3 regions of the Shewanella sp. SM74 genome follow, and region 1 is predicted to be linked to each of the others. Evidence: predicted binding sites of a transcription regulator. Region 1 holds the regulator's gene; each other region holds the start of a gene.
The links. Region 1 encodes NrdR, which represses ribonucleotide reductase genes. Its sites were predicted from a motif close to AAACACNANATNTNGTGTTT; they were not measured.
Positions count from the first base shown of each region.

Region 2: the regulator NrdR is predicted to act here: its motif matches at 3,106-3,125, upstream of nrdA (class 1a ribonucleoside-diphosphate reductase subunit alpha).
Region 3: the regulator NrdR is predicted to act here: its motif matches at 4,467-4,486, upstream of nrdD (anaerobic ribonucleoside-triphosphate reductase).

Region 1 is NZ_JAKKRZ010000006.1:61,691-71,593, forward strand. It holds gene ettA (energy-dependent translational throttle protein EttA) at 1-644, opposite strand, end outside; gene glyA (serine hydroxymethyltransferase) at 834-2,087, shown strand; gene nrdR (transcriptional regulator NrdR) at 2,376-2,825, shown strand; gene ribD (bifunctional diaminohydroxyphosphoribosylaminopyrimidine deaminase/5-amino-6-(5-phosphoribosylamino)uracil reductase RibD) at 2,945-4,123, shown strand; gene L5M49_RS08125 (riboflavin synthase) at 4,174-4,830, shown strand; gene ribBA (bifunctional 3,4-dihydroxy-2-butanone-4-phosphate synthase/GTP cyclohydrolase II) at 4,926-6,029, shown strand; gene ribE (6,7-dimethyl-8-ribityllumazine synthase) at 6,160-6,639, shown strand; gene nusB (transcription antitermination factor NusB) at 6,651-7,055, shown strand; gene thiL (thiamine-phosphate kinase) at 7,134-8,090, shown strand; gene L5M49_RS08150 (phosphatidylglycerophosphatase A) at 8,106-8,600, shown strand; gene recN (DNA repair protein RecN) at 8,753-9,903, opposite strand, start outside.
Region 2 is NZ_JAKKRZ010000001.1:431,523-441,425, forward strand. It holds gene nrdB (class Ia ribonucleoside-diphosphate reductase subunit beta) at 1-588, opposite strand, end outside; gene nrdA (class 1a ribonucleoside-diphosphate reductase subunit alpha) at 663-2,951, opposite strand; gene L5M49_RS01895 (HAD family hydrolase) at 3,455-4,126, opposite strand; gene ubiG (bifunctional 2-polyprenyl-6-hydroxyphenol methylase/3-demethylubiquinol 3-O-methyltransferase UbiG) at 4,128-4,838, opposite strand; gene gyrA (DNA gyrase subunit A) at 5,224-7,974, shown strand; gene serC (3-phosphoserine/phosphohydroxythreonine transaminase) at 8,110-9,201, shown strand; gene L5M49_RS01915 (LysR family transcriptional regulator) at 9,545-9,903, shown strand, end outside.
Region 3 is NZ_JAKKRZ010000005.1:198,981-208,883, forward strand. It holds gene L5M49_RS07730 (DEAD/DEAH box helicase) at 1-467, opposite strand, end outside; gene rssA (patatin-like phospholipase RssA) at 718-1,665, shown strand; gene L5M49_RS07740 (NADP-dependent oxidoreductase) at 1,801-2,811, opposite strand; gene L5M49_RS07745 (MarR family winged helix-turn-helix transcriptional regulator) at 2,958-3,446, shown strand; gene L5M49_RS07750 (hypothetical protein) at 3,567-4,256, shown strand; gene nrdD (anaerobic ribonucleoside-triphosphate reductase) at 4,518-6,635, shown strand; gene nrdG (anaerobic ribonucleoside-triphosphate reductase-activating protein) at 6,740-7,201, shown strand; gene L5M49_RS07765 (YibL family ribosome-associated protein) at 7,316-7,672, shown strand; gene ribA (GTP cyclohydrolase II) at 7,946-8,560, shown strand; gene L5M49_RS07775 (hypothetical protein) at 8,618-9,562, shown strand; gene L5M49_RS07780 (FlxA-like family protein) at 9,615-9,903, opposite strand, start outside.

The DNA.
Region 1 (9,903 bases):
ATCGCGACCACAGTACCAGCATATTCCTGCAGGAAGTGCTCAAGCCACGCCACAGATTCAGCATCCAAGTGGTTGGTGGGTTCGTCCAGTAACAGCATTTCTGGCTTTTCAAGCAGCAAACGACAAATCGCTACGCGGCGACGTTCACCACCGGATAATACTTCGATTTTCTCATCCCAATCTGGCAGACGCAGGGCGTTGGCGGCGCGCTCAAGGACGTACTCTAAGTTATGGGCATCTTGGGCTTGAATAATGGCTTCGAGTTCGCCTTGCTCTTTTGCAAGGGCGTCGAAATCGGCATCCGGCTCGGCGTAGGCGGCATAAACGGCATCGAGGCGAGTCAGGGCATTTTTTGCCTCTGCTACCGCTTCTTCAATCGCTTCACGCACGGTTTGATTCGGATCGAGTTTAGGTTCCTGCGGCAGGTAACCGATTTTCAATCCCGGCATTGGGCGCGCTTCACCTTCAATTTCGGTGTCGATACCCGCCATAATGCGCAGTAGTGTCGACTTACCTGAACCGTTGAGGCCGAGTACGCCAATTTTGGCGCCGGGGAAAAAGCTTAAAGAAATATCTTTAAGGATCTGCTTCTTAGGCGGAACAATTTTACCCACCCGCAGCATGCTGTAAACAAACTGAGCCATTTTTCTCTATCTTAAGTGACTAATGATGCGGCTAATTCTACTCGATTGCGCGCCGAACTCAACTCGACAATGAGCCAAGTTCAAGCACTATCTGCAGGAATTTCATGTTTCAAATACTGGGATTGTGACCGCGTTCCGAGTAGAATACCGCGCAACCCTACCTATAAGAATTGGCAGCTGGAGTAAGCAATGCTGAAAAAAGATATGAATATCGCAGATTATGATCCGGAACTGTTTAACGCAATTCAGAATGAAACTCTGCGTCAAGAAGAGCATATTGAGCTGATTGCTTCTGAAAACTACACCAGTCCACGCGTGATGGAAGCGCAAGGTTCACAGTTAACCAATAAGTACGCTGAAGGCTATCCAGGCAAGCGTTACTACGGTGGTTGTGAGTATGTGGACGTAGTTGAAACCTTAGCGATTGAACGTGCTAAACAACTGTTTGGCGCAACTTACGCTAACGTACAACCTCATTCAGGTTCACAGGCAAACAGCGCTGTTTACATGGCATTGTTAAAACCTGGCGATACCGTACTGGGCATGAACTTAGCTCATGGTGGTCACTTGACCCACGGTTCACCGGTTAACTTCTCTGGCAAACTGTACAACATCATTCCTTACGGTATCGACGAGTCTGGCAAAATTGACTACGACGAGATGGAACGTATTGCCTTAGAACACAAGCCTAAGATGATGATCGGCGGTTTTTCTGCCTATTCAGGTATCGTTGACTGGGCAAAAATGCGTGAAATCGCAGACAAAATAGGTGCTTATTTATTTGTCGATATGGCACACGTTGCCGGTCTTATTGCTGCGGGCGTTTATCCAAACCCAGTACCACACGCGCACGTTGTGACATCTACGACCCACAAAACCTTAGCGGGTCCCCGTGGTGGCGTGATCCTATCTGCTGCTGACGATGAAGACTTGTATAAGAAGTTGAACTCTGCGGTATTCCCTGGCGGTCAAGGTGGCCCATTAATGCACGTTATCGCCGGTAAAGCGGTGGCGTTCAAAGAAGCTCTAGAGCCAGAATTTAAAGTGTACCAACAGCAAGTGGTTAATAACGCTAAAGCTATGGTTGAAGTGTTCCTTGAGCGCGGTTACAAAATCGTCTCTGGCGGAACCAGCAACCACTTAATGCTAGTTGACCTGATTGGTCGTGACTTAACGGGTAAAGAAGCCGATGCTGCCTTAGGTAGCGCTAACATTACCGTGAACAAAAATTCAGTGCCAAACGACCCACGTTCACCCTTTGTGACCTCTGGTGTGCGTATCGGTACGCCAGCTATTACGCGCCGCGGCTTTAAAGAAGCGGAATCGAAAGAGCTGACGGGCTGGATTTGTGACATCCTTGATGATGCAAGCAATCCTGCTGTGATTGAGCGTGTTAAAGGCCAAGTATTGGCACTTTGCGCACGTTTCCCTGTTTACGGCTAATTTGCCTATGCATCTACGCTTAGTAGATGAAGGGCCGAGATTGACCGCCGACAGACTTGATACTTATCACATCAGGTATTTAGCATCAGGCACTTAACATCAAGTAGTTAACATTAGGTTGTTAAGCTCAGGTAGTTAACCTCAGCCCATAAATAGGATAAAATCCCATGGCCGCATCTCGCGGCCATTTTTATTGGTAAAATCTTAAGTTTAAATCCATGGCGTTTGACTGAGATTTAACAGGTAAAGCCATTAACGCTTTACCACCATTCACTGGCAGGAGGCTCAATGCATTGTCCATTTTGCAGCGCGACAGATACTAAAGTCATCGATTCCCGATTAGTGGCAGAAGGCCACCAAGTGCGCCGTCGCCGAGAATGCACCGAATGCCATGAAAGATTTACCACCTTCGAAGGCGCCGAATTAGTCATGCCTAGGGTGATTAAGCGCGATGGTTCACGCCAACCCTTCGATGAAGAAAAACTCCAAGGTGGCATGTTGCGCGCCGTTGAAAAACGCCCCGTGTCTATGGATGAAATCGAGCAAGCACTCAGCAAAATTAAATCTACCCTGCGCGCCACTGGCGAGCGGGAAGTGCCGTCAGAAATGGTGGGTAACTTAATGATGGAGCAATTGATGAGCCTAGATAAAGTCGCCTACATACGTTTTGCTTCTGTGTACCGTGCCTTCGAAGACGTGTCTGAATTTGGCGAAGCCATCGCCAAACTGCAAAAGTAGTCATTGAGTTTTGTCGCCGACAAGGCAGACGTGTACGAGCGATTGGCGTGAAAGCACAAATTTAAAAGACAGGTTTGTAAGACTGGTGAAAGCCGAAACCTTTAACAACAGGGTTGAACATGAGCTTGAACATAAGTTGGTCCGTACTCGATACCCAAATGATGAGCCGCGCGATTCAATTGGCGCGCAAAGGCTTTTACACCACGAGGCCCAATCCCAGTGTGGGCTGCGTTATCGTTAAAGATAATCAAATCATCGGTGAAGGTTATCATCAAAAAGCGGGTGAACCCCACGCCGAAGTGCATGCGCTACGTATGGCTGGCGAACGCGCCCGCGGCGCAACGGCCTATGTCACTTTAGAGCCCTGCAGCCATTATGGCCGCACGCCGCCCTGCGCCTTGGCGCTGATCAATATTGGCGTTAAACGTGTGGTGGTCGCGGTGGAAGATCCTAATCCGCAAGTAGGTGGTCGTGGCATTCAAATGCTGCGTGACGCTGGTATTGAAGTGGATGTGGGATTACATCGCGATGAAGCCTATGCCTTGAATTTAGGCTTTATGAAGCGGATGGAATCGGGTTTACCCAGAGTTACAGTAAAATTGGCTGCGAGTCTCGATGGTAAAACCGCGCTGTCTAACGGTGTGTCTAAATGGATAACCGGTCCAGAATCTCGTCGCGACGTGCAGCGATTACGTTTACGTTCTTGTGCACTGGTCACGGGAATTGAAACCATACTGGCGGACGATCCCTCACTCAATGTGCGTTATCAGGAACTTGGCAGCTTAAAAGACAGTGTAACCGAGGCGCAATTACTACAGCCATTAAGAGTCATACTCGACAGCCGCGCCCGTTTGCCGTTATCGGCCGCCTGCTTGGCTATCGTATCGCCGATACTCTTGGTCTCGACCGTGGCTTATCCCGTAGAGTTTCAAGCACAATTGCCCTCCCATGTGAGTTGCCTCGTGTTACCTGCAATTGCAGGTCGCGTCTCATTGCCTGAACTATTAAGCTATTTAGGCCAAAGTTGTAATCACGTGCTGGTGGAAGCGGGTGCAACCTTAGCGGGCGCTTTTTTAGCAGAGGGGCTTGCCGATGAGTTAGTGCTATATCAAGCGATGAAAATCCTCGGTGGGCATGGGCGTAATCTGCTGCAATTGCCCGATTATCAAACCATGGCGCACATTCCTGCATTAACTTTGGTCGATGAGCGCAAATTAGGGCCAGATACCCGTTTAACTTTGAGCGTTATGCTTGATACCTCTTTATCTAAATCGAATTGGAGCAAGATAACCGTTTAACCTTGAGTCTTATGCCTTATTACTTCTTTATTTAATTAAGTGAGTTAACCATGTTTACTGGGATTATTGAAGCCGTTGGCACCCTGCGCAAACTGGAGCGTAAAGGCGATGATATTCGTCTTACCGTGGCGAGCGGCAAACTGGATTTAAACGATGTGCGTTTAGGCGACAGTATTGCCACCAACGGTGTGTGCTTAACGGTTGTGCAGCAATTAGCCGACGGTTATGTGGCTGATGTCTCTGCCGAAACAGTGAGTCTCACCGGTTTTGCTAACTACAAAGTGGGCACTAAGGTGAATCTTGAAAAAGCCGTCACCCCAACCACACGCTTAGGCGGGCACATGGTCAGCGGCCATGTAGACGGTATTGCTATGGTTGAGCAACGCCTAGTGCGTGGTCAAGCCATCGAGTTTTGGTTAGCCGCACCCGCAGAGCTTGGGCGCTACATTGCCCATAAAGGTTCCATCACCATTGATGGCGTGAGTTTGACGGTTAACGAAGTGGACGGCAGTCGATTCCGCCTGACCATAGTGCCGCATACAGCAGGGGAAACCACGTTAATCGACCTGCAAGCGGGCGATAAGGTGAATATCGAAGTGGATTTAATCGCCCGTTATCTTGAACGCTTGATGAATTATGATGGCAAAGACAGCAAGAGCGGCGGCGTCACCATGGAAATGTTAGCCCGTGCCGGCTTTGTGCGTTAGTGCACAGGAGCAGATTATTTAACTTAAGCTTATCGGCAGCTTAGGTTATTTAGGTATAGAATTTCATAACAACAGCAAAATCATAAGGTCCTACAATGGCGCTGCACAGTATAGAAGAGATCATCGAAGATATTCGTCAAGGCAAAATGGTTATTTTGATGGATGACGAAGACAGAGAAAACGAAGGTGATTTGATCATGGCGGCCGAAATGGTAACGCCAGAAGCGATTAACTTTATGGCGAAATATGGCCGTGGACTCATTTGCCAGACCATGACCAAAGCCCGTTGCCAGCAGTTAAATCTGCCCTTAATGGTGACGAATAACAACGCCCAGTTCTCGACTAACTTTACGGTTTCTATTGAGGCAGCCGAAGGCGTGACTACCGGTATTTCGGCCCACGATCGCGCGGTAACAGTCAAAGCGGCCGTGGCTAAAGAGGCTAAAGCGTCTGATTTAGTGCAACCTGGGCACATCTTCCCGTTAATGGCGCAGGACGGCGGCGTATTAACCCGCGCAGGCCACACTGAAGCCGGTTGTGATTTAGCCCGTCTTGCGGGACTTGAGCCATCGGGCGTTATCGTTGAGATTTTGAACGAAGACGGCACTATGGCACGCCGCCCAGATTTAGAGATTTTCTCCGAGTTGCACGGTATCAAAATCGGTACTATCGCGGCATTAATTGAGTATCGCAACACCAAAGAAACCACGGTTGTGCGTGAAGCTAAATGCAAACTACCGACCCGTTTCGGCGAGTTCGACATGGTGACCTTCAGAGACACTATCGACAATCAACTGCACTTTGCCTTAGTCAAAGGTGAGGTGAAAGAAGATTGTTTGGTGCGCGTGCATTTGCAAAATACCTTCAACGATTTACTCCACTCAGAGCGCGATCAGCAACGCAGCTGGCCACTCGAAAAGGCGATGGAGCGTATTTCTGCAGAAGGTGGTGTATTGGTTTTACTCGGGAATCAAGAACACCCCTGTGAAATCCTCTCTAAGGTGAAAGCCTTTGAAGCCGAAGATCAAGGCCAAGCGCCTGCTTCTGCAAAATGGCAGGGGACATCGCGCCGAGTGGGTGTTGGCTCGCAAATTCTCGCTAGCCTTGGCGTGACTAAGATGCGTCTGCTCAGCTCGCCTAAACGCTACCATTCACTTTCAGGCTTTGGCCTTGAAGTGACTGAGTATGTGGCGGACTAAAACCTAAAGTTACACTGAAGTAAAATTAACAATTTCTGATAATTTGCATAGGGCTCTGGGCAATTGGCTGTGATATCATGTCGCCACTTTTCGCCCCGAGCTGGGTGCTTTAGCTAAATTAGGTAAGATAATGAACGTAGTTCAAGGTAATATCGAAGCGAAAAATGCCAAAGTTGCGATTGTAATTTCGCGTTTCAACAGCTTTTTAGTTGAGAGCTTGCTTGAAGGTGCACTTGACACGCTGAAACGTTTTGGCCAAGTCAGCGACGACAATATCACTGTTGTCCGTGTACCAGGTGCGGTTGAGTTGCCGCTAGCTGCGCGTCGCGTAGCTGCCAGTGGTAAATTCGACGGTATTATCGCATTAGGTGCGGTGATCCGTGGTGGTACTCCTCATTTTGATTTTGTTGCAGGCGAATGTAATAAAGGTCTAGCTCAAGTTGCTTTAGAATTTGATCTGCCTGTTGCTTTCGGTGTTTTGACCACTGATACCATTGAACAAGCGATTGAACGTTCAGGTACCAAAGCGGGTAACAAAGGCGGCGAAGCTGCTCTAAGCCTGCTTGAAATGGTCAATGTTCTGCAAGAACTTGAACAACAGTTGTTATAGTAGGAAAAATAATGAAGCCTTCTGAGCGCCGCAAGGCCCGCCGTTTAGCCGTTCAAGCCATCTATTCATGGCAACTAAGCGGGAATAATATTGCCGATGTCGAGCATGAGTTTTTAACTGAACAAAGTCTCGATGGTGTTGATGTAGCTTATTTTCGTGAGCTATTTTCAGGCGTTGCAACGAAGAAAACCCAATTGGATGAGCTGATCATCCCGCATCTGGAACGCCCGATTGATGAAGTGTCTCCAGTAGAGAAAGCCATAGTTCGTTTAGCGACCTATGAGCTGACTTTCCGTAAAGATGTGCCATACAAGGTCGCGATTAACGAAGCGATTGAGTTGGCAAAAGCTTTCGGTGCGGACGAGAGTCATAAGTTTGTGAACGGACTGCTCGACAAACTGGTTGCACGCAAGTAATAAAGACAAACGGTATCTTAGGATACCGTTTTTCATTGCTAACAAAGGTGGCCGATGTAAGTCGTGCCAAACTGTACAGTGAAAGAATTCCAATTAATTGAATGTTATTTTAGCAACCGCGGCCCCACTCGCCGTGATGTGAAGCTTGGCATCGGTGACGATTGCGCTTTAGTGCAACCTGCAGAAAACAAGTCGATCGCTATCTCCTGTGATACCTTAGTTGAAAATGTCCATTTCTTCCCCGATATGCCTCCCGCTGCCTTAGGTTACAAAGCTTTAGCGGTAAATTTATCTGATCTGGCTGCCATGGGCGCTGAACCCGCGTGGATGACGCTTGCCTTAACACTACCCGAAGTCGATGAGACTTGGCTAAGTGGTTTTAGTGAAGGTTTATTTGAAGCGGCCGATTACTATGGCATCGCCTTAATTGGCGGCGATACGACTCGTGGTCCACGGGCTATTAACATCACAGTGCACGGCCAAGTCCCACAGGGTAAGGCACTCACGCGTCATGGTGCTAAAGCGGGTGATTGGATTTATGTCACGGGCACGCTCGGAGATTCGGCCTTAGGTCTGGATATCATTCGCGGCGCGCAACAGGCCAGAGCCGAGCATAAAGAATTCCTGATTAATCGCCATTATCGTCCAACACCAAGAGTCTTAGCGGGTCAAGCTTTGCGTTCGCTTGCCTCCAGTGCAATCGATCTTTCCGACGGGTTTATCTCGGATATCGGTCATGTGCTTAAGGCTTCGGCAGTTGGTGCTGTGGTGGATGTTAATTGCATCCCGCTTTCACGCGCGATGCAAGATACCGTCAGCGAGGAGCATGCCTTAGGTTATGCGCTTACGGGGGGCGAAGATTATGAACTGCTGTTCACCGTTCCTGAAGCGCAAAAAGGTGCGCTTGAGACAGCGTTGAGCCATGCAGGAGCAAAGTTTGTTCGCGTTGGACAAATTTGTGCAGGTAGTAAGCTCAAGTTGCAACTTAATGGTGAGCCGTTTACGCCGCCGTATCACGGTTTCGAGCACTTTTAAGCGAAGAGCATGTTAATGAAATGGTTGTCAAAGGATCAGGTGCTAACGCGCCTGTCATTAAAAAATCCTGTCCACTTTTTGGCACTCGGTTTCGGTAGCGGGCTCGCCGCTAAAGCGCCTGGCACCTTCGGTACTTTGGCCGCAGTTCCCCTCTATTTATTGATGGCGCCATTACCGCTCACTTGGTATATCGGCTTAACCTTATTGAGCGCATTTGCGGGATTTTATATCTGCGGTAAAGCCGCTCAAGATATGGGTGTTCACGATCACGGTGCGATTGTGTGGGATGAAGTGGTTGGGCTACTGATCACTATGATAGCGGCACCAGCAGGTTGGGGTTGGTTGTTAGTCGGCTTTGGTCTATTTCGCTTTTTCGACATCATCAAGCCTTGGCCTATTCGATGGCTCGATGCCAAAGTTCATGGTGGCTTTGGCATTATGATTGACGATGTCTTAGCGGGCGTGTTTTCGTTTATTTGTCTGCAAGGGCTAGTCTGGTGTGTTAGCTAACATTATCGCTAACCTAACATGATAGTTAACCTGACATGTTAGTTAGCATGACCAACAACTAATTCTTAGCTTTGATATAGCCCCTTAGCTTGTGATATAGAGTGTGTAGATTCAAGCGGTTAGCGATCTCATTCGTTATCTGATTCATACTACTATTGCAGCAGTTCCCTTGCGTTCGCGAGGGTATTGCTGGTGATAGTATCGCCACCTAACAGTCTTGCAAGCTCTTGGATACGCTGCTCACGATCGAGCGATTTCATTGTGGTCTCAGTACTGCCTGCCTTATTAAATTTATCGACAAACATGTGTTGATGACCATTGCCCGCAACTTGCGGCAAGTGAGTCACGCACAGTACTTGGGTCGATTCCCCTAAGCTGCGTAACATGCGGCCCACCACTGCTGCGGTGGGGCCGGAAATCCCGACATCCACCTCATCGAAAATTAATGTCGGTGTGGCAACTTTCTTCGCGGTAATCACTTGGATCCCTAGCCCTATCCGTGAGAGCTCACCGCCAGACGCGACTTTCGAAATCGGTTGCAAAGGTTGGCCAGGGTTAGTGGTTACCATAAATTCGATATTGTCACTGCCATTGGCTGACATTTGCTCGGGGTGGAAATTGACTTCGATCGTAAATTTACCCTTAGGCATATTCAGTTCGTGGATTGACTGAGTCACCAGTTTGTCGAGTTCTTTAGCATAGCGGGCACGGCTTTGGCTGAGCTTTTGCGCATTGCTAAGATAAGCGGCTCTACTTGCCTCGACTTGAAGCTGAATTTCTTCAAGTTTACTTTCATCACTGTCTAAGGTGCTTAGCTCAGCCTTTAATGCTAAATGATGTTCGGCCAGTTTATTCGGGCTAACATGATGCTTACGCGCCAGTTGCATGGCTTTTGATAGCCGTTCTTCTAAATAGGCAAAGTGGGTTGGATCGAGTTCAAGCTTACTCAAATAGTGCTGTAATTCGCCGGCACTTTCTTGCACTTGGATTAAGGCATCATTGAGCATTGTGTTGATATTGCTTAATGCAGGATCGTAGCTTTGCAGATCTTCGGCGAGGGAAACGACTCGATTGAGCAACGACTCTATGTTGTTCTCTTCGCCTTCAGTGAGTATATCTAAGCTCGCTTGACAGGTGTCAATCAACTCAGTGCCATTGGCTAAGCGTTTGTGCTCTTGCTCAATTTCATCGAACTCATCAACTTTAAGATCAAACTCATCGAGTTCTTCTACTTGATATTGCACTAATTGCTTACGGGCAATACGTTCATGCTGTGAGGTTTCGAGTTGTTTTAGGTCAGCCT
Region 2 (9,903 bases), on a different contig from region 1:
CAGGTACAAGGCTTTTTTCAGGGTACGGGTATTGACTATGACTTCTTTGCCATCGATGACATGGGTTCCTGCACCGAGTAAATGGAATATCTGAGTCAGTTGGATCAAATGATCGTAATAAGCGGCGATATCGGTCGCACGGCTTAAGATTTCTTTGTTCACGACGATATCGTCGAAGATCACTGAAGGATCGTTAACGATATTACGAATGATGTGGGTGTATGAGCGCGAGTGAATCGTCTCAGAGAAAGACCAAGTCTCAATCCAAGTTTCTAATTCAGGCAGTGACACCAGCGGCAAAAAGGCCACATTGGGCGAGCGACCTTGAATCGAGTCGAGTAGGGTTTGGTATTTCAGATTCGAAATAAAGATGTGTTTTTCATGATCAGGCAATGCACCGTAGTCAATCTTATCGCGACTGACGTCTACTTCTTCTGGGCGCCAAAAGAAAGATAACTGCTTTTCTATCAGTTTTTCGAACACTTCATATTTTTGTTGATCGTAACGAGCCACGTTGACCGATTGACCTAAAAACATAGGTTCACGGGTGGCATCGTTGGGTGTTTGACAGAAGGTAGAGTAGGCCATGGTGCTATTTTTCCAATGGATAGGGATCCACTAAATAGGGACCCCTATAAAACCGTTAACGTTAAAGTTAAAGACTAGATTTTACATGCGCCGCCGGCGCAACCGTCATCTTCTTTCTCTAAATTGGTGATGTCATCGTGTGAATCCGACGCACCATCGCGAGTGTTATGGTAGTAAAGCGTTTTAACACCTAACTTGTAAGCATTGAGCAAATCTTTCAGCAGGGTTTGCATGGGTACTTTACGGCCTTCAAAACGTGAAGGATCGTAGTTAGTGTTAGCCGAAATCGCTTGGTCAACGAATTTCTGCATAATACCCACCAGCTGTAAGTAACCGTCGTTGCTTGGCATTTTCCACAGCAATTCATAGCTATCTTTCAGTGTATCGAAATCAGGTACCACTTGTTTTAGCTGACCGTCTTTGCTCGATTTCACGCTGATAAGTCCACGTGGTGGCTCAATACCATTGGTCGCATTGGAGATTTGCGACGAGGTTTCTGATGGCATTAATGCCGACAGCGTTGAGTTACGCAGGCCATATTGCTTGATATCGCTACGCAGTGATTCCCAGTCTAAGTGCAATGGTTCAGCACAAATTTTATCTAGGTCACGTTTGTAGGTATCGATTGGCAAAATACCTTGAGAGTAAGTGGTCTCGTGGAATAACGGACACGCACCTTGCTCTTTGGCCAAGTTCATTGAGGCTTTCAGTAAATAGTACTGAATCGCTTCGAAGGTTCTGTGGGTTAAAGCGTTCGCGCTACCATCAGAATACTTCATGCCATTTTTCGCTAAATAGTTAGCGAAGTTGATCACGCCTATACCTAAAGTACGGCGATTCATCGAGGCGATTTGCGCGGCCTTGATAGGGTAATCTTGATAATCCAATAGATTATCCAGTGCGCGTACGGCGAGGTCGGCTAATGGCTCAATATCAGATAACTCTTTGATAGAACCTAAGTTAAGTGCTGACAGCGTACAAAGCGCGATTTCACCTTCAGGATCATCGATGTTGTTCAATGGTTTAGTCGGCAGGGCGATTTCAAGACACAGGTTAGACTGTCTGATCGGCGCGACTTTTGAATCGAACGGGCTGTGAGTGTTGCAGTGATCCACGTTCTGAATGTAGATACGGCCCGTTGAAGCACGCTCTTGCATCATCAGTGAAAACAGCTCAACGGCTTTTATCGTTTTCTTACGAATGTTGCTGTCTTGCTCATATTGCACATATAAACGTTCGAATTCGTTTTGATCTTCAAAGAAAGCATCGTACAAGCCAGGTACGTCAGATGGGCTAAATAAACTGATGTTCTCGCCTTTGATCAGACGTTGATACATGACTTTGTTCAACTGCACACCGTAGTCTAAATGACGGATACGGTTGTCTTCGACGCCGCGGTTATTTTTCAATACCAGCAGAGATTCGACTTCTAAGTGCCAAATAGGGTAGAACAGGGTCGCAGCACCGCCACGCACGCCGCCTTGAGAGCACGACTTCACTGCGGTTTGGAAATACTTATAGAAAGGTAAACAACCTGTGTGGAAGGCTTCACCACCACGGATTGGGCTACCTAAGGCGCGAATACGACCGGCGTTAATACCGATACCCGCACGTTGGCTGACGTATTTCACGATAGACGAAGCGGTCGCGTTGATAGAATCTAAGCTGTCACCACATTCGATCAGTACGCAAGAGCTAAACTGACGCGTTGGGGTGCGCACACCGGCCATAATTGGCGTTGGCAGCGACAGTTTAAAAGTTGATACCGCGTCATAGAAATCTTTAACGTATTTCAGGCGCGTCTCTTTTGGATAACGGGCAAACAAGCAAGCCGCGACCAAAATGTAAAGGAACTGCGCGCTCTCATAGATTTCGTGGGTCACACGGTTTTGAACTAAATATTTGCCTTCAAGCTGTTTTACCGCTGCGTAAGAGAAGTCCATATCGCGCCAATGGTCGATATAGGTATCCATCACATCCAGCTCTTCGCGGGTGTAATCTCTTAAAATGTGTTGGTCGTATTTACCCAGCTCAACCAATTTAGTCACGTGAGCATACAATGCGGGCGGCTCAAACTGACCGAAGGCCTTCTTACGCAAATGAAACACCGCTAAACGGGCAGCGAGGAACTGATAGTCCGGTGATTCTGGAGAAATTAAATCTGCCGCAGCCTTGATAATGGTTTCATGGATAGCTTCGGTTGGGATGCCATCGAAAAACTGTAGGTGCGAGCGAAGTTCAACTTCCGAAACAGAAACGTTTTTTAATCCCTTGGCTGCCCAAGTAATTACGCGGTGTATTTTTTCGAGATCGATATTCTCACGATCGCCACAGCGTTTTGTGACTGTCATAGTGCTATTCATTTGGAGATAGGCCTTGGTTCTTATATGTATTTAGGTGAGCAAAATCACCGTACGTATCCTTGTAAAACAATCAATAATCGTCCCTTAAATACAGCTGACTGGTTAAAAACGAGTCAATTAAGCGGCGAGCTTCTAGTGTGTCTGATTGTTACCTATACACAAGATATGGTGTTTTAAATTATATGGGATACAAGATAGTGAGGTTTGCCCCTATTTGCAAGTCTGAATTCAGGGGACATCTTGTGGATAACGTGAGGATAAACTTTTGCGTTAGTAACGACTAACCTTGAAGCTCAATTTCAGGTTAGCGTGTCACACTCATGGGGGATTTTTAGGCGATCCTTTTCTTTAGATCGCGATCGCTCACGAGTGCCGATCTTTTATCCGCCTGACTTTTTCCGTGGGTCATAAATAGTATGCTGACACACTGATGTCCGTCAGTGAAGTTACGTATTGGATGCCTTATTCGTGAGCATTGTAGGCGCTGTTTTTGGTTGATGTTGTTAAGCCAATGCTTCGATTAGTGCTTGATGTAGCTCAGTTGGGCTCGCAAAATGCGCGTGCGCAGGCCATTGCAACGGCTTGTCGTTCACGCCCAGATAACCCCATAGGGCCACGCCGCCTAACATGCCAGCAGCCTCGGCCGCGAGCAGATCTCGCTCGGCATCCCCAAGATACAAAATGTGCTCTGGAGCACAGTTCAGCTGTTGTGCGCCTAACAGCATTGGTGCAGTGTGGGGTTTTGGGTGTTTTGTAGAATCGCCGCTGATGATAACGGGCATACGCAAGTGTAAATTCAGTTTTCGCAATAAGGGACGGGTAAAGCGGGCAGGCTTGTTGGTGATCACCCCAAACGGCAGCTGAGTTAACTCGAGCCAATCGAGTAATGATGCTATGCCTGTGAATAGCGCACAGTGATCGCCATTTATACGCTGATAGTGGGCGAGCAGTCCTTGCTGTACTTGAGATCGAAGATCTTCTGCCGCATCAGGGATCGCGGCATCGACTAAGGCAAAACTGCCGTGGGATGCGGCGTAGCGCATGGCCGCTAACGGCTGCGCGGCGATGCCGACGTCTTGAAGACTTAAATTGAGGGCCTGCACCAGATCCGGCGCGGTATCGGCTAAGGTGCCATCGAGATCGAACAGTACGCCTTTGATCTGTGCCAGACTCATATTAATCAACCTTACGCGTCGCTATCATGTAATTCACATCAACTTTAGGCGTGTACTTAAAAATGCCCGTCAATGGGTTGTAGCTTATCCCTAAGGCATCGGTACAGATAAGATCGGTATTATCTACTAGCTCAATCAGCTCCGAAGGCTTAATGAATTTTTTATGCTCGTGGGTGCCAACTGGCAGCATTTTTAGCAAATATTCCGCACCTAAAATGGTGTGCACGTAGGATTTAATGTTGCGGTTGATGGTGGAGAAAAACACATGACCACCGGGTTTGACCATGTCACAGCATGCTTTAATCACAGATTGTGGATCGGGTACATGTTCGAGCATTTCCATGCAGGTCACCACATCGTAATAGGCTTGATGATCTTGGCTGTGGGCCTCGGCAGTATTTTTTACATAATTAATGCTCACGCCCGTTTCGAGGGCATGTAGGCGCGCGACTTCTAAGGGCTCATCACCCATATCTAAGCCATCAACCTCGGCGCCGATGCGGGCCATGCTTTCAGACAAAATGCCGCCACCACAGCCGACATCGAGCACTTTCTTGCCGAAAATACCGCCAGCGGTTTGATCGATATAGTTTAAGCGCAGCGGGTTTAATAGATGCAGCGGCTTAAATTCGCCGTTGAGATCCCACCAAGTTTCGGCCATACGTTCAAACTTTGCGATTTCCTGTGGGTCTACATTGGTATTCTGATGCATGCTATTACCTGAAGAAGCTGTATTGTGCGGCTATTATAACGACTATGTTTGATAAACAAAGTGCTCGACTGAGCTAAGCCCTTGTGGTTGAGTGAATTTTCAGCAGTTATCTGCTTTTATGTTAATTGTTGTGCTCCGTATCGACCTTTTACTTTATCCCTTTGACGATTTTTCCTCATCGTAAGCCGTGAATTTCAACGCTTGTTTATCGCACAAACGACCAAATTGACAGTGTTTTCATCTATTAAGCCACCAGACTCTCAATTCGATAATGATAGGTCTGGCGACATTAAATAACTGTGTTAGAATGCCAAATCACGTTTTTGGGCTAGGCAATGATACGGATTATACGTTGTCGGCTATTTTTCAGGGGAACGAGCAGTTTATGACTGATCTGGCATCATCTATTTCGCCAATTAATATCGAAGACGAACTAAAGAATTCGTACCTTGATTACGCCATGAGCGTTATCGTGGGACGTGCATTACCAGACGTGCGCGACGGCTTAAAGCCGGTTCATCGCCGCGTTCTGTTTGCCATGAGTGAATTGAAGAACGATTGGAACAAGCCTTACAAAAAATCTGCCCGTGTGGTTGGTGACGTCATCGGTAAATATCACCCCCATGGTGATTCTGCTGTTTATGACACTATCGTCCGTATGGCCCAGCCATTCTCACTGCGTTACACCTTAGTAGACGGCCAAGGTAACTTCGGTTCGGTCGACGGTGACTCAGCGGCGGCAATGCGTTATACCGAAATCCGTATGGATAAGTTAGCGCACCAATTACTGGCCGATCTTGAAAAAGAGACAGTGGATTTCGTCCCTAACTACGACGGCACAGAACAGATCCCAGCTGTATTACCTACACGCGTACCTAACCTGTTAATTAACGGTTCATCGGGTATTGCCGTGGGTATGGCAACCAACATCCCACCACACAACCTAACGGAAGTAGTGAAAGGCTGTTTGGCATTGATTGAAGAGCCTTCACTGTCGATTGAACAGTTGATGGAATACATTCCAGGTCCGGATTTCCCCACTGCAGCGATTATCAATGGCCGTAAAGGCATTATTGATGCCTATAAAACTGGCCGTGGCCGCGCGATCATGCGTGCTCTGGCAGATGTGGAAACCGAAGATAATGGCCGTGAGCGCATTATCGTCACTGAAATCCCGTATCAAGTGAACAAAGCCCGTTTAATCGAGAAGATTGCCGAGCTGGTTAAAGATAAAAAGCTTGAAGGGATCAGCGGTCTACGCGACGAGTCTGATAAAGACGGTATGCGTATCGTTATCGAAATTAAGCGCGGTGAAGTGGGCGAGGTTGTACTCAATAACCTTTATGCTCAAACGCAAATGCAGTGTTCTTTCGGGATTAACATGGTTGCCTTGACCAATGGTCAGCCTAAACTGTTTAACCTTAAAGAAATGCTCGAATGCTTTATTCTGCATCGTCGTGAAGTGGTGACGCGTCGTACCGTATTTGAACTGCGTAAAGCCCGTGAGCGTGCCCATATTTTGGAAGCGCTGGCGGTTGCACTGGCTAACATTGACCCGATTATTGCACTGATCAAAGCCTCACCCACGCCTGCGGATGCCAAAGTGAAATTGGTTGAGCAAGGTTGGGAATTAGGCCACGTTCAAGGCATGCTGGAAAAAGCGGGCGATGACGCCGCGCGTCCAGAGTGGTTAGAGCCACAATACGGTATTCGTGACGGTCAATACTTCCTGACTGAGCAACAAGCTCAGGCCATTCTGGAACTGCGTTTACACCGTTTGACCGGTCTTGAGCACGATAAGATCATCGCCGAATACGAAGAACTGCTCGAATTTATCGCGGGTCTGCTGTTTATTTTGCGCAGTCCTGAGCGTTTGATGGAAGTGATCAAGGAAGAATTAGTTCAAATCCTTGAAGAATATGGTGATGCGCGCCGTACAGTGATCAATGCCAACGAAGTTGATATGAGTCTTGAAGACTTGATCAACGAAGAAGACGTTGTAGTAACACTGTCGCACTTAGGTTATGCCAAGTATCAACCCTTGACCGATTACCAAGCCCAGCGCCGTGGTGGTAAAGGTAAAGCCGCGACGAAAGTGAAAGATGAAGATTTCGTTGAGAAGCTGTTAGTTGCCAATACCCATGACACCATTTTGTGCTTCTCTGATTTTGGTAAGATGTACTGGCTCAAAGTGTATCAATTGCCATTAGCGAGCCGTACGGCACGCGGTCGTCCAATTGTTAACTTGCTGCCGTTATCCGATGGCGAGCGCATTACTGCGATTCTGCCAGTACGTGAATACGCGGCTGACAAGTACATCATCATGGCGACCTCACACGGTACAGTGAAGAAAACCGCACTGACTGCTTATAGCAACCCACGTGCAAACGGCATTATCGCCGTTAACCTCAAAGACGGTGATCAACTGATCGGTGTCGATATCACTAACGGTGATAACGAAATCATGTTGTTCTCGAACGAAGGTAAAGTGGTTCGCTTTGGTGAGAAAGTACGTGATTCTGAAACAGGCGAAGTGAAAACCGATCCTGAAACCGGCGAAGAAGTCTTGTCCTTACGTCCTATGGGCCGTACTGCAACAGGCGTTCGTGGTATTCGTTTAGAAGAAGGTCAGAAAGTCGTGTCGCTTATCGTACCCAAAGGCGATGGCGCGATTCTGACTGTGACTGAAAACGGTTACGGTAAACGGACGCAACTGTCTGAATATCCTGCGAAGAGCCGTGCGACTAAAGGTGTAGTTTCAATCAAGGTGAGCGAACGTAACGGCGCTGTTGTTGGGGCTGTTCAAGTCGGTCTTAACGACGAACTGATGCTCATCAGTGATAAAGGTACCTTAGTGCGTACACCTGCGAGCGGCGTGTCTATCATTGGCCGTAACACTCAAGGTGTAACGATTATCCGTACTGCGGGCGACGAGAAAGTGGTCGGCCTACAACGTATCGACGAAATCCAAACTGAAGAAGATGAAGTCGAGCTGGATGAAAATGGTTTGCCCATTATTCCTGTCATTATCGAAGGCGAATTAGCCGACGAGGTTCTTGAAGAAGCGCTGGATGACGAGGAAGAGTTGGACGAAGATGAAGATGAGCTTGCCGATGATGAGCAAGACGAAGAGTAATTAAGTGTCATATTAACGAGCGTCCAATTGGACGCTCGTTTTTTTAATGGCATTGATGTTGATAGCATTGTTCGTTATAGAATGGTTTCGTATTTATCAATACCTACATCATGGTTGGGATTAAGGAGAGTGTCAGTGAGCGCGATTTATAATTTCTGTGCTGGACCTGCAATGTTACCCGCAGCGGTAATGAAAAAAGCACAACAGGAATTACTTGATTGGAATGGCCAAGGCGTTTCCGTGATGGAAATCAGCCACCGAAGTAAAGAGTTCATCGCGCTTACACAACAAGCCGAGTCCGATTTACGTGAACTGATGCAGATCCCCACAAATTACCATGTGCTATTTATGCACGGCGGTGGTCGTGGACAGTTCTCCGCTGTTGTGAATAATTTTTTAGGTAATCATGGCCGAGCCCTGTATTTAGTCAGTGGTCAATGGTCATCTGCCGCATTAGCCGAAGCACAAAAGCTCGTGGGTGAAGCGCAGATTGATAGCTTGAATATTGTTGAAAAACACAATGGACTCAATGCGGTTGTCTTGCCTGATTTACATAAAATCGATGCCGATTATCGCTATGTTCACTACTGCCCTAATGAGACAGTAGATGGTATCGAAATTTTTGATGAATTAGACTCACCTTGGCCAATTGTTGCCGATTTATCGTCAACCATTATGTCACGTGAAATCGACGTCAGCCGCTACGGTTTGATTTACGCTGGCGCACAAAAGAACATAGGTCCATCGGGTCTGTCGATAGTGATAGTGCGCGATGACATGTTAAAACTGCCGAGTTTACCGCAGTCGTCCATCATGGACTATCGTTTAGCCGTTGAGCATGACTCTATGTTCAACACACCGCCAACCTTTGCTTGGTATCTCGCCGCTGAAGTCTTTGCTTGGCTTAAGTCCATTGGCGGCATTGCGAGTATTGCAAAAATTAATCAACAAAAAGCGCAGATGTTATATCAATGCATTGATGGTAATGCTTTCTACCGTAATGGGGTTGTTGCAGCGAACCGCTCACAAATGAACGTGACTTTCCAATTAGTCAACGAAGCGCTCGATAGTGAGTTCCTAAAGCAAGCCCAAATAGCTGGACTCGTTGCCTTAAAGGGCCATCGTATCGTAGGGGGTATGCGTGCTAGCCTCTATAATGCAATGCCACTCGATGGTGTAGTTGCTTTGGTCAAGTTTATGAATGAGTTTGCAAACAAGCATAGCTAGGCTTAGCTGTATTGAGTCACTCATTAGCTTGCGACGCTTAGCGTCTAGGCTTTTCTGCCTGAATATCAACGTTATGCTTATTGAATGTTGATCATCAGTTAGCCATCCCAAAAGCGAATGCTCAAATGCATTCGCTTTTTTGTTAGCTTTAATTTATCGACAATGGCGTTAAGCAAGATGACGTTGAGACCAGATGCCTTCAAGAACACTCGCTGTGAGAAAGCCTGTGAGCTGACGCGCATTACTGAGTAAGATGCTGGGTTAGTTGTATGCTATTGTTTATCATGATTAAAAGAACGTATCTTTAAATGCGTGTACACGATAAATCAATAGGATGTCACCGATGGATTTGGCCAAGCTTTCGCGGATTAGTATGAAGCATTTGATCACTTTGCATGTGATGCTCGATACCTTGAGCGTAACCGCCAGCGCCGAACGTTTATGTTTAAGCCCCTCATCCGTCAGTAAAACCTTAAGCCAGCTCAGGGACAGTTTGAACGATGAACTGTTCTATCGTAATGGTAACTCACTGGTCGCAACCCCATTGGCAAGACGATTAGGCCCAAGCGTGCAGCAAATGATCAATGATATGAATCAGATCATGAGTCAGGATGCGTTTAACCCTGCTCATTTTGAGGGGCGTTTTTCGCTTGCGATGCGCGAAAGTACCTTTGAACTGCTGGCCGCTAAGCTCAGCGCCCA
Region 3 (9,903 bases), on a different contig from region 1:
GCTTCATCGAGGACTAATAACTCTAAGCCATTGAGAAAAAGATGCTTCTGTTCTAAATGATCGGCGATACGGCCTGGAGTCGCGACAATAAAATGCGGTTCTTTCGCTAAGGCTTTGGCTTGGTCATTAAAGTTTTCACCGCCCAGTACGCTGATGGCCTTGTATTGGGTGTTGGCGACAAGGAGGCGAAGCTGACTATAAACCTGATGTGCTAGTTCGCGAGTCGGTAATAAAATCAAGACTCTAGGATCACGTTTCGACAGTGAGCGGGTAGAAATGACTCTTTGCAATGCGGGTAACAAAAACGCTAAGGTTTTACCTGAGCCCGTTTTTGATGACGCCATTAAATCTTTACCTGCCAATGCGATAGGCAGTGCTTGTTCCTGGATGGCGGTGGGTTCTGTGATCCCCATATGTTTTATGCTTTGAAGCAGACGCTGGTCCAGAGAAAAATCGGTAAATTGCAAAGGTATATCCCCTAAATCTTAGTAAGGGCAGATTATAGCCTTAATCGCCCTTGCTCAGCTATCCACATCGGTGATTATCTCTGCTTCATGCACGGATTGATGTAGAAAGTGTGCCATTTATGCTCTGTTGATTGTATTTATTTACATTGGTATTACAACCTCTTAATTGTGTCGTTTTTACCGATTGACAGTGGATATGGCAGGATTTTACGTTATCGTGTACTGCATTGAGTTACAGGAGAAATGATTTATGGCTAACGGAACAACCCCTTCGGTAGGTATTGCCTTGGGCAGTGGGGCGGCGAAAGGTTGGGCACATATAGGAGTATTGAATGGTTTAGCTGCCATGGGTATTAAGCCCGATAAAGTGGCTGGATGTTCGGTGGGGGCTTTAGTGGGTGCCGCTTACGCCCATGATCATTTACCCGAGTTAGAAAAATGGGTGCGCGGTTTTTCTAGTTGGGACGTGCTTGGCTTGATGGATATTCGATGGCGTAAGGGCGGGCTTATCGGCGGAGACAAGGTGTTCGATGTGCTGCATGCACGTATAGGAGATGTGAATATTGAGAATCTCAATCGTCCCTTTGCAGCCGTCGCGACTGACTTATACTCTGGTCAGGAAATTTGGTTTACTGAAGGGGATTTACGGCAAGCGGTACGGGCCTCTTGCTCCATGCCGGGGATTTTAGCCCCTGTCAGACAAGGAGAACGCTGGTTAGTCGATGGCGCTGTGGTGAATCCTGTTCCTGTTTCGGTTAGCCGTGCCATGGGCGTTGATGTAGTGATTGCAGTGGATTTATATGGTTATCATTCTGGGCGTATCCAAGTGTTACCCGTGAATATGACCAGCCAAAGGACTGTCCAAGCTGAAATGGATATGCCAGCGCGACAAGAAACGGGCTTTATGGATTTATTTGCCCGTGGCCGAGATTATGTCAGTAACCTAACCGATAAGTTTTCGCTCGGCACTAAATCGAATCCGGGGATGATTGCTGTGATGTCGCAATCTATGGGTATTTTAGAGCAAAGACATAAGCGGGCGCGGTTGATGGGCGATCCACCAGATATTTGTATTGTGCCAGAGGTGGGAAATATCGGCACTATGGAGTTTCACCGTGCTGATGAGGCGATTGCCGCCGGCGAAGCTGCGGTGGAGAAAGTCGCCCACTTGATTGAAGCTGCGCTCTGGAAAGGCTGATGATGCAAAATGTAGAGTCAAAAGCTTTCATATAGATAGCGTTTGATTGCAAGATAAACAAAAGTCGGTATCACTTTCGCGATACCGACTATTTGCTATCTCATATTGAGATGTTTATACCGCTTTGTTGGTGACTTAGGCTAGTTTTACCAACATTTTACCGCGATTCTTACCTTCAAATAGACCGATAAAAGCATCAGGTGCTTGTTCAAGCCCTTGATAAATTGTTTGTTCTGCTTTGACTTTGCCTTCCGCTAACCATTGAGCCATTTTTGCGGTGAACTCAGGATAATGCGCCCAATGTTCGGATACGATAAAACCTTCTAACTTGAGTTTTCGCATTACAATTAGGGCTAAGTTGTCAGGGCCAGGCGTTGGAGTTGTGTTGTTATATTGCGAAATCATACCGCAAACAGCGATACGTCCATGATCTTTCATATTGCTCAGCGCTGCGGCTAAATGCTCGCCACCGACGTTCTCAAAATACACGTCAATTCTTTCTGGGGCGGCTTTTGTCAACGCTTGGGTGAGATTGCCACAAGTCTTGTAATTGATGACCGCATCAACACCATAACTTTTTAATAATTCAGCTTTTTCATCTGAACCGACAGAGGCTATTACACGAGCACCTATTAGTTTACCAATTTGGCAGGCTACGCTACCTACTGCGCCAGAGGCTGCGGAAACGAACAGTGTCTCACCCGCTTTTAAATCTGTAATGCGAGTCAGTCCTGTCCAAGCTGTCATGCCTGGCATGCCGAGTACGCCGAGGAAATGTGAACTATCAAGCGTAGTTAGTGGTAAAGCTGTTAGTCCTGCGGTATCTGTGACTGCGTGTTCACGCCAACCTAGCATGCTGCTGACTTTAGTACCAACCGGGAACTTGGTGTTTTTTGACGCGATAACTTCACCAATCGCACCGCCTTCTAAGACTTGATTTAAGGCGAAGGGCGGAACATAACTCTTGCGTTCAACCATGCGCCCGCGCATGTAAGGGTCAACCGACATCCATAGATTTTTAATCAGCACTTGTCCATCAGCGAGCGGTGCTAACGCTTTATTTACTAAAGTAAAATTCTGTGCTGTAGGCATGCCTTCTGGGCGACTAGCTAGATGGATTTCACGGGTTTCAGTCATACTCTTCATAAAAACTCACCTTTTGTTTGTGCGCAAACGAATGATGTTAACTCTACGTGGCTTTAAGATTGAATGCAAATAGTTTGCGCGCAAACTAGATGAGGTGGGACAGATCGGATAAGATAGCGTTATGTTTAAATGACAGGCGCTTAAACGTGCAGAATTGCTTACCTCAACCTGAGCTAGACGCTACAAAACAGACTCATAGCCAAGCTTCTAGCGATCCACTCTGTTTATCCGATAATGTTTGTTTCGCGTTATATTCTGCGAGCAATGCATTAGTGCGTGCTTATCGGCCTCTACTCGAGGCATATGAGTTAACTTTCCCTCAATATTTAGTGATGCAAACCCTGTGGCGTCAAAACGGCTGCAGCCAAACCCAGCTATCAATGGCGACTAAACTCGATATGGGAACCCTAACGCCAATCGTCAAGCGGTTAGAGTTGAAGGGGTTGATTACGCGATTAGCCTGCGTTGAAGATGAGCGGAAAAAGCTGATCACTCTGACAAGTCAAGGAGAGGGTATCAGGCACGAAGCTCTTGCCTTGAAGCAAACCTTGCTTGATAAAGTGCAGATGGACGCTGAGGCACTCGATTTACTAAGGCGGCAATGTCTTGCCCTTATTGAAGATTTACAGTCCTAGAGATAAATCTACTGGTGCTGTTCGCTACCCGAAAATTCAGGATCTGCACAGATTAATACTTGATTGGCTTAGTTTTTGCTTTAAAACCGTTATTGAGTCTTAGACGCCGAATTTTTGACGATGAATTCTATTTTAAATGCCTTTAATCTTAATCGCAGCAGTGCCAGTATCGCCGATGCCTATGGTGCCAATAGCCAAAAGACGAGCACGGCTAAAACCGATACTACGACAGAAACAAATAAAACGCAGACGGATGCTACCAAACCCGATAACGGTAAAACCGATGAGATAGCGCTGTCGCCAAGGGCGCAACGCGCACAGAAAATTCAATCGATGGCGAAGGATTTTTTTGCCGATGGTCAATTTGGCGTCGCCGATATTCCCGCATTGGTGTCGCGCTTACAAAAAGATGGCATTTTATCGGATGTGCAACTCGAGCGTTTATCGAAAAACGGTATTACAGTGCCGAGCACAACAACGCCGACTAAACAATCGTTGCAAGATTTTTTAGATGATGAAATCAAGTCATTAGCTAAAAAATCACCTAATAATCCTCTTATCAATACCTTAGTTGATGCTAAAAACGTCTTAACCAATATGGATGATGCTCAGTCGCCGGTGCTAGCCCAGAAGGCCACGAAAGTCCTTAGCCAATTGACGGATTATTTGAATTCTGAACCTCCGCTTACGGATGCTCAAAAGCAGCAGTGGCAGGGGCTAAAATCTATGATGCAACTTGCTTCATCTATGGGGGCACATCAATCTGCATCGGGCCAACTCAGTAGTTATCTTGCGCTTGCTAAACGTTAATTCACATCCATAGTGCGTGATAAACACAAATTGTCACGCATTCAACTAGCTGGGTTTAATCAGCAGGTCAAGGCGCAATTTTCAGATAATTGGGCCTAGCTGCAGTTCTTGTTTGTTCTTTTATTTCATCCTAAAAACTATGATCTGGATCATGGACTCCTTACCGTCATTGTAGCCTAATGCTCTACATATTGTGTTTTATGCTTTTAAAATCACTAGATGTAGTGTTAATTTTTAGGCGAGATGGAGAGGAACTGAACAATGCCAGTCGTAATTAAGCGTGATGGTTGCCGCACACCTTTTGATGAAACAAGGATAAGGGATGCAGTGAATGCCGCTGCAAACTCAGTTGGAATAGAGGATGGCGACTATGCAGCGACAGTGGCAGCGTGTATCAGTCAGAGCGTCGCGCCATTAGCTGAAGTCGATATCCACCATCTACAAGATGCGGTTGAGAATTTACTGATGGAAGGGCCGTACAAGTCCCTGGCGCGGGTGTATATCGAATACCGTCACGACAGAGATGTGTGCCGTGAAGCGACCAGTAAACTCAACCTCGAAATCCGTGGTTTAGTTGAGCAAAGCAATGCGGCTTTACTCAATGAAAATGCTAATAAAGATTCAAAAGTCATTCCTACTCAGCGGGATTTACTCGCGGGCATAGTCGCCAAACATTACGCCAAGAGTCATATTTTGCCAAAGGATGTGGTCGCTGCCCATGAAGCGGGCGAGATCCATTACCACGACCTAGATTACTCTCCGTTTTTCCCGATGTTTAACTGCATGTTGATTGATTTAGCTGGCATGTTGACCCACGGCTTTAAAATGGGTAATGCCGAAATTGAAACCCCTAAGTCTATTTCAACAGCGACAGCGGTGACCGCGCAGATTATTGCCCAAGTGGCGAGTCATATCTATGGCGGAACTACTATCAACCGTATCGATGAAGTGTTAGCGCCATTTGTCGCTAAGAGCTACGACAAGCATTACCAAATTGCCCTGAATTGGAAGATTACCGACGCCAAAGCCTTTGCCACGGCGCAAACTGAAAAAGAATGTCACGATGCATTCCAGTCTTTGGAATATGAGGTCAATACTTTACACACCGCCAATGGCCAAACACCGTTCGTGACCTTTGGGTTTGGTTTAGGTACGTCGTGGGAATCACGCTTAATTCAGCAATCTATGCTCAAAGTGCGGATGGCGGGATTGGGTAAAAATCGCAAGACGGCAGTATTCCCTAAGCTAGTGTTTGCGATTCGCGATGGTATTAATCATAAAGCGGGCGATTGCAATTACGATGTAAAACAGATGGCGCTCAAATGCGCGACAATGCGCATGTATCCCGACATTCTCAACTACGAGCAAGTCGAGAAAGTGACCGGTTCATTTAAAACCCCAATGGGCTGCCGTAGCTTTTTAGGCACCTATGAAGAAAATGGCGAGCTTGTGCATGAAGGGCGCAATAATTTGGGAGTGGTCAGTTTAAACCTGCCGCGGATTGCCTTAGAAGCCAATGGCGATGAAGCTGAATTTTATCGCATTTTAGATGACAGATTAGTATTAGCTCGTAAAGCACTGGATACCCGTATTGAGCGACTGAACGGTGTTAAAGCCCGCGTGGCACCTATCCTCTATATGGAAGGCGCCTGTGGTGTACGCTTGCGCGCTGATGATGATGTGGCGCAAATCTTTAAAAATGGCCGTGCGTCGATTTCACTCGGTTACATTGGACTGCATGAAACCATGAATGCACTCTATGGCCCCCAAACCCATGTATTTGATGATACACAATTGAGGGAAAAAGCCGTCGCTATTGTAGCCTATCTTAAAGCGGCCACGGATGCATGGAAGGCCGAAACAGGTTATGGCTTTAGTCTGTATAGCACGCCAAGTGAGAGTCTCTGCAGCCGTTTTTGTAAACTGGATGCGAAGCAATTTGGGCTAGTCACAGGGGTGACGGACAAGGGCTATTACACTAATAGTTTCCACCTCGATGTGGAAAAAAGTGTTAACCCTTACGATAAAATTGATTTTGAACAGCCATATCCCGCTATCGCGAACGGCGGCTTTATTTGTTATGGCGAATATCCCAATATGCAGCATAACCTCGAAGCGCTGGAAAACGTCTGGGATTATAGCTACAGCCGCGTGCCTTACTATGGCACTAACACGCCAATTGATGAATGCTACGACTGTGGCTTTACCGGTGAATTTAGTTGTACCAGTAAAGGGTTCACTTGCCCTAAGTGTGGCAATCATGAGCCTAGTCGGGTTTCTGTGACGCGCCGTGTGTGCGGTTACTTAGGCAGTCCTGATGCGCGGCCCTTTAATTATGGCAAGCAAGAAGAAGTAAAACGCAGGATCAAACACTTGTAACACTATTACCTTATTCTGCCTGTTAGACTTATTCCGTGGCATCAAATAGTGCCACGGGATGAGTGTCAGTGTTAAAAGATGAAATGCACTATGAGTGACCATCAATGAATTACCATCAATATTTCCCTATCGATGTGGTCAATGGCCCAGGTACCCGTGCGACCTTGTTTGTCTCTGGCTGTGAGCACCAGTGCCGCGGTTGTTACAACCAAAGCACGTGGGATCCCCGTTCTGGGCATGTGTTTGATAGGACGATGGAAGATAGGATTATTGCCGATCTCAATGATCAGCGGATTGTGCGCCGTGGTTTATCGCTTTCGGGCGGAGATCCTTTATTGCCTGTCAATCTCAGTGCCATTTTGACGCTCGTCAAACGAGTCAAGGCTGAGTGTAAGGGGAAGGATATTTGGCTGTGGACAGGTTATGTGCTCGATGAGTTGAGTGATGAACAGCGCGCCGTGTTGGCTTATATTGATGTGCTGGTGGACGGAAAATTTGAACAAAGTCTTGCCGATCCGAGTCTTGTCTTTCGCGGTAGCAGCAATCAGATCATTCGTTTGTTATAAAAGCGGTAACGAGGATCTGTAACTTGCTGCTATAATCTCAGGCCTTGACACAGACGCTAGCATAATCAGGCTAAGATTTTACTGTGGCTAACTTAGGTAATTTAAGGTAACAGAATGAATTTAAAGCAAGAACTGCAGCAGCTTAACGATAAATTAGATAAATTTCGTCGTAAACTTGCTGCGGCTGAACAAAGAGGCGATGACGTCATTATTGCCCAGTTCAAACGCGAAATCGCTGCGGTCACTAAGCAAATCGGCAGTGTGAAAGGGCAACAAACCCGCTTATTGAATAAGCAAGGGTCAGATATTAAAGGTTTGCCTTTCCATCGTGCTTTGACAAAAGCGGAACAAGCAGACATGGGCAAACTGAAAAAGTCTGTCAAAGGGCTTGTGGTAATCCACCCTATGACGGCTATCGGCCGTGAAATGGGGCTAACGGAAGTTACTGGATACGCTCCCGCAAAATTTTAATGTGGGATAGGATGTCACTGGCACGGGATCGAGTGTCGATCACGTGTTTGTGCTCCTTGTATTTAATGCACTGCTTCGTTTTAATCCATTCCTTCGTGCTGCCCATCGAAAAGACATTCATGTTTGGTTTAGTTGATTAAAACACTAAAGTATTTCTGGATTGTTCGAAAACACTTTAGAATGGTGCGCTTAGTTGGCTAAGTGCCTAATCCTCGTTTTGTTTCTAGGGATCTTATTCGTCTCATGGAATGAGAGTTGTCGTTAAGGTTAAGTATGTCGATAAAATATGTCGCGACGTCAAAGTTACCCACTCCTTGGGGCGTGTTTGCCATGCATGGTTTTGAAGATACCGAATCAGGTAAAGAGCATGTTGCGCTCACATTCGGTACGCTCAGTGCGGATGAACCTGTGTTGGGCCGTATTCATTCCGAGTGTTTAACCGGCGATGCTTTATTTAGCTTGCGTTGTGACTGTGGTTTTCAGTTACAAGCTGCCATGCAAAATATTGCGGAAACGGGCAGTGGCTTTATCCTCTATTTACGCCAAGAAGGCCGTGGCATTGGTTTGCTGAATAAAATTCGCGCCTATGAGCTGCAAGATAAAGGCGCCAACACGGTTGAAGCCAACGAGCAACTCGGTTTCGAAGCGGATATGCGTAAATACGACATGATCAAGCCTATGCTGGAACAGATAGGGGTGAAGCATGTGCGTTTGATGACCAATAATCCGCGTAAAGTGAAAGCGATGAAGGAGTTTGGCATCGAAGTGGTTGAGCGCGTACCGCTGCAAGTTGGTAAAAATCGTTATAACGAAGCGTACTTAAAAACTAAATCCACTGAGCTTGGACACATGATGTCTGAATATCATTTTATGGATGAAAATAAGTAGTTTTGTCATCATGATGAGTCGACCGATTGAGTTAAAAATGAGGAAGGTTTAAGTCAATTGAGCCATTGTTTCAGTCGGTTGCTATTAAGCTTGTCGCTAATGTGCTTGGCATTACTGAGCGTTATTCCTACCACCTTTGCCGATAGTGTCTCTGCTACAAATACATTTATATCTGCATCTCAAGCGGATTATTCCGACTTTTCTATCAATCATGCACCTAATAATGCTAATGGTAGTAATCCGATAGAAACTAGCACTAATCCAAATTCTGTTTACGCCTTTGGTAGTTATCTTGGCACTGGCGTTTACCGCGCTGCAAACCAAAATGCCACCGTCGTTAGTATTCCGTTAACTTTTGATTTGAAGAAAGATAGCGGTAGCCAAACTTGGTTACGGTTACCTATCTCCTTTGGCTTTTTTGATTATTTAGCCAAAGATATCACTGAAGGCGAGTTACCGTCGTCGATAGGCACTATGACAGTTACCCCAGGTTTTGAGCATCATTGGCAGGCGAGCGAAAATACTCGAATGGAAGGGTATTTAGATATCGGTTTTGGCACTAACTTCGATAAAAACGATAACGTTGCTATTATCGCCTCAGGGATCAGTAGCTTGTATGACTTTACCTTAGCAGGGCAGGATGCTGTGTGGGTATCGAGATTACGCTTTGCTGGGTACAGTGAGCACTATGGTAAGTTTTCGGATCAATTTGCAGTACTACAAACAGGTGTTGATTTAGGGTTAGCACCACGCTGGCAATGGTGGGATCTGCAGGTGCAACCAAGGATCTTTGCCGTGGGTTATTGGTATTTCAATGAACTCAGATTTATCAGCGAGATAGAGCAAGATACTATTGTTTCTGGCAGCTATGAGGCAGGCTTCTCCCTTGCCTTTTCTAAGCCGTTAGGCGGTGAATTATTGAGTGTTGATCGCATCGGATTTAGTTATCGTCGTGGCGATGGGCTCAATGTTTGGCGTTTAATGTTTAGCTTTCCTATCTAGGTTATCATCCATTACGGGCTGTATTACAAAGACTATTGGTAAGTTATCTTGTCTAAGCTGACTTTTGCGCGTCGCGCATCTTCTTATCAGTCAAGGTTGCTATTTGACTACTTAGCTGCATTATCTGTTCTTGGATTAACTTACGTTGTTGCTCCGCAACCTCAGAGTCATCTCCTTTAAGTTTGGCCAGCATTTTTTGTAGTGCTTTGATCTGCTCTTTTATTTTCTGGATCTGTTGGTCGATTAACGTCATGGGCTCTTCTGACGCATCATTTTCTATTCCATCTTTTTTGGCTGCAGCATTGTCTCTTAAAGGGGCACCTACATCTGCGGACAATGCG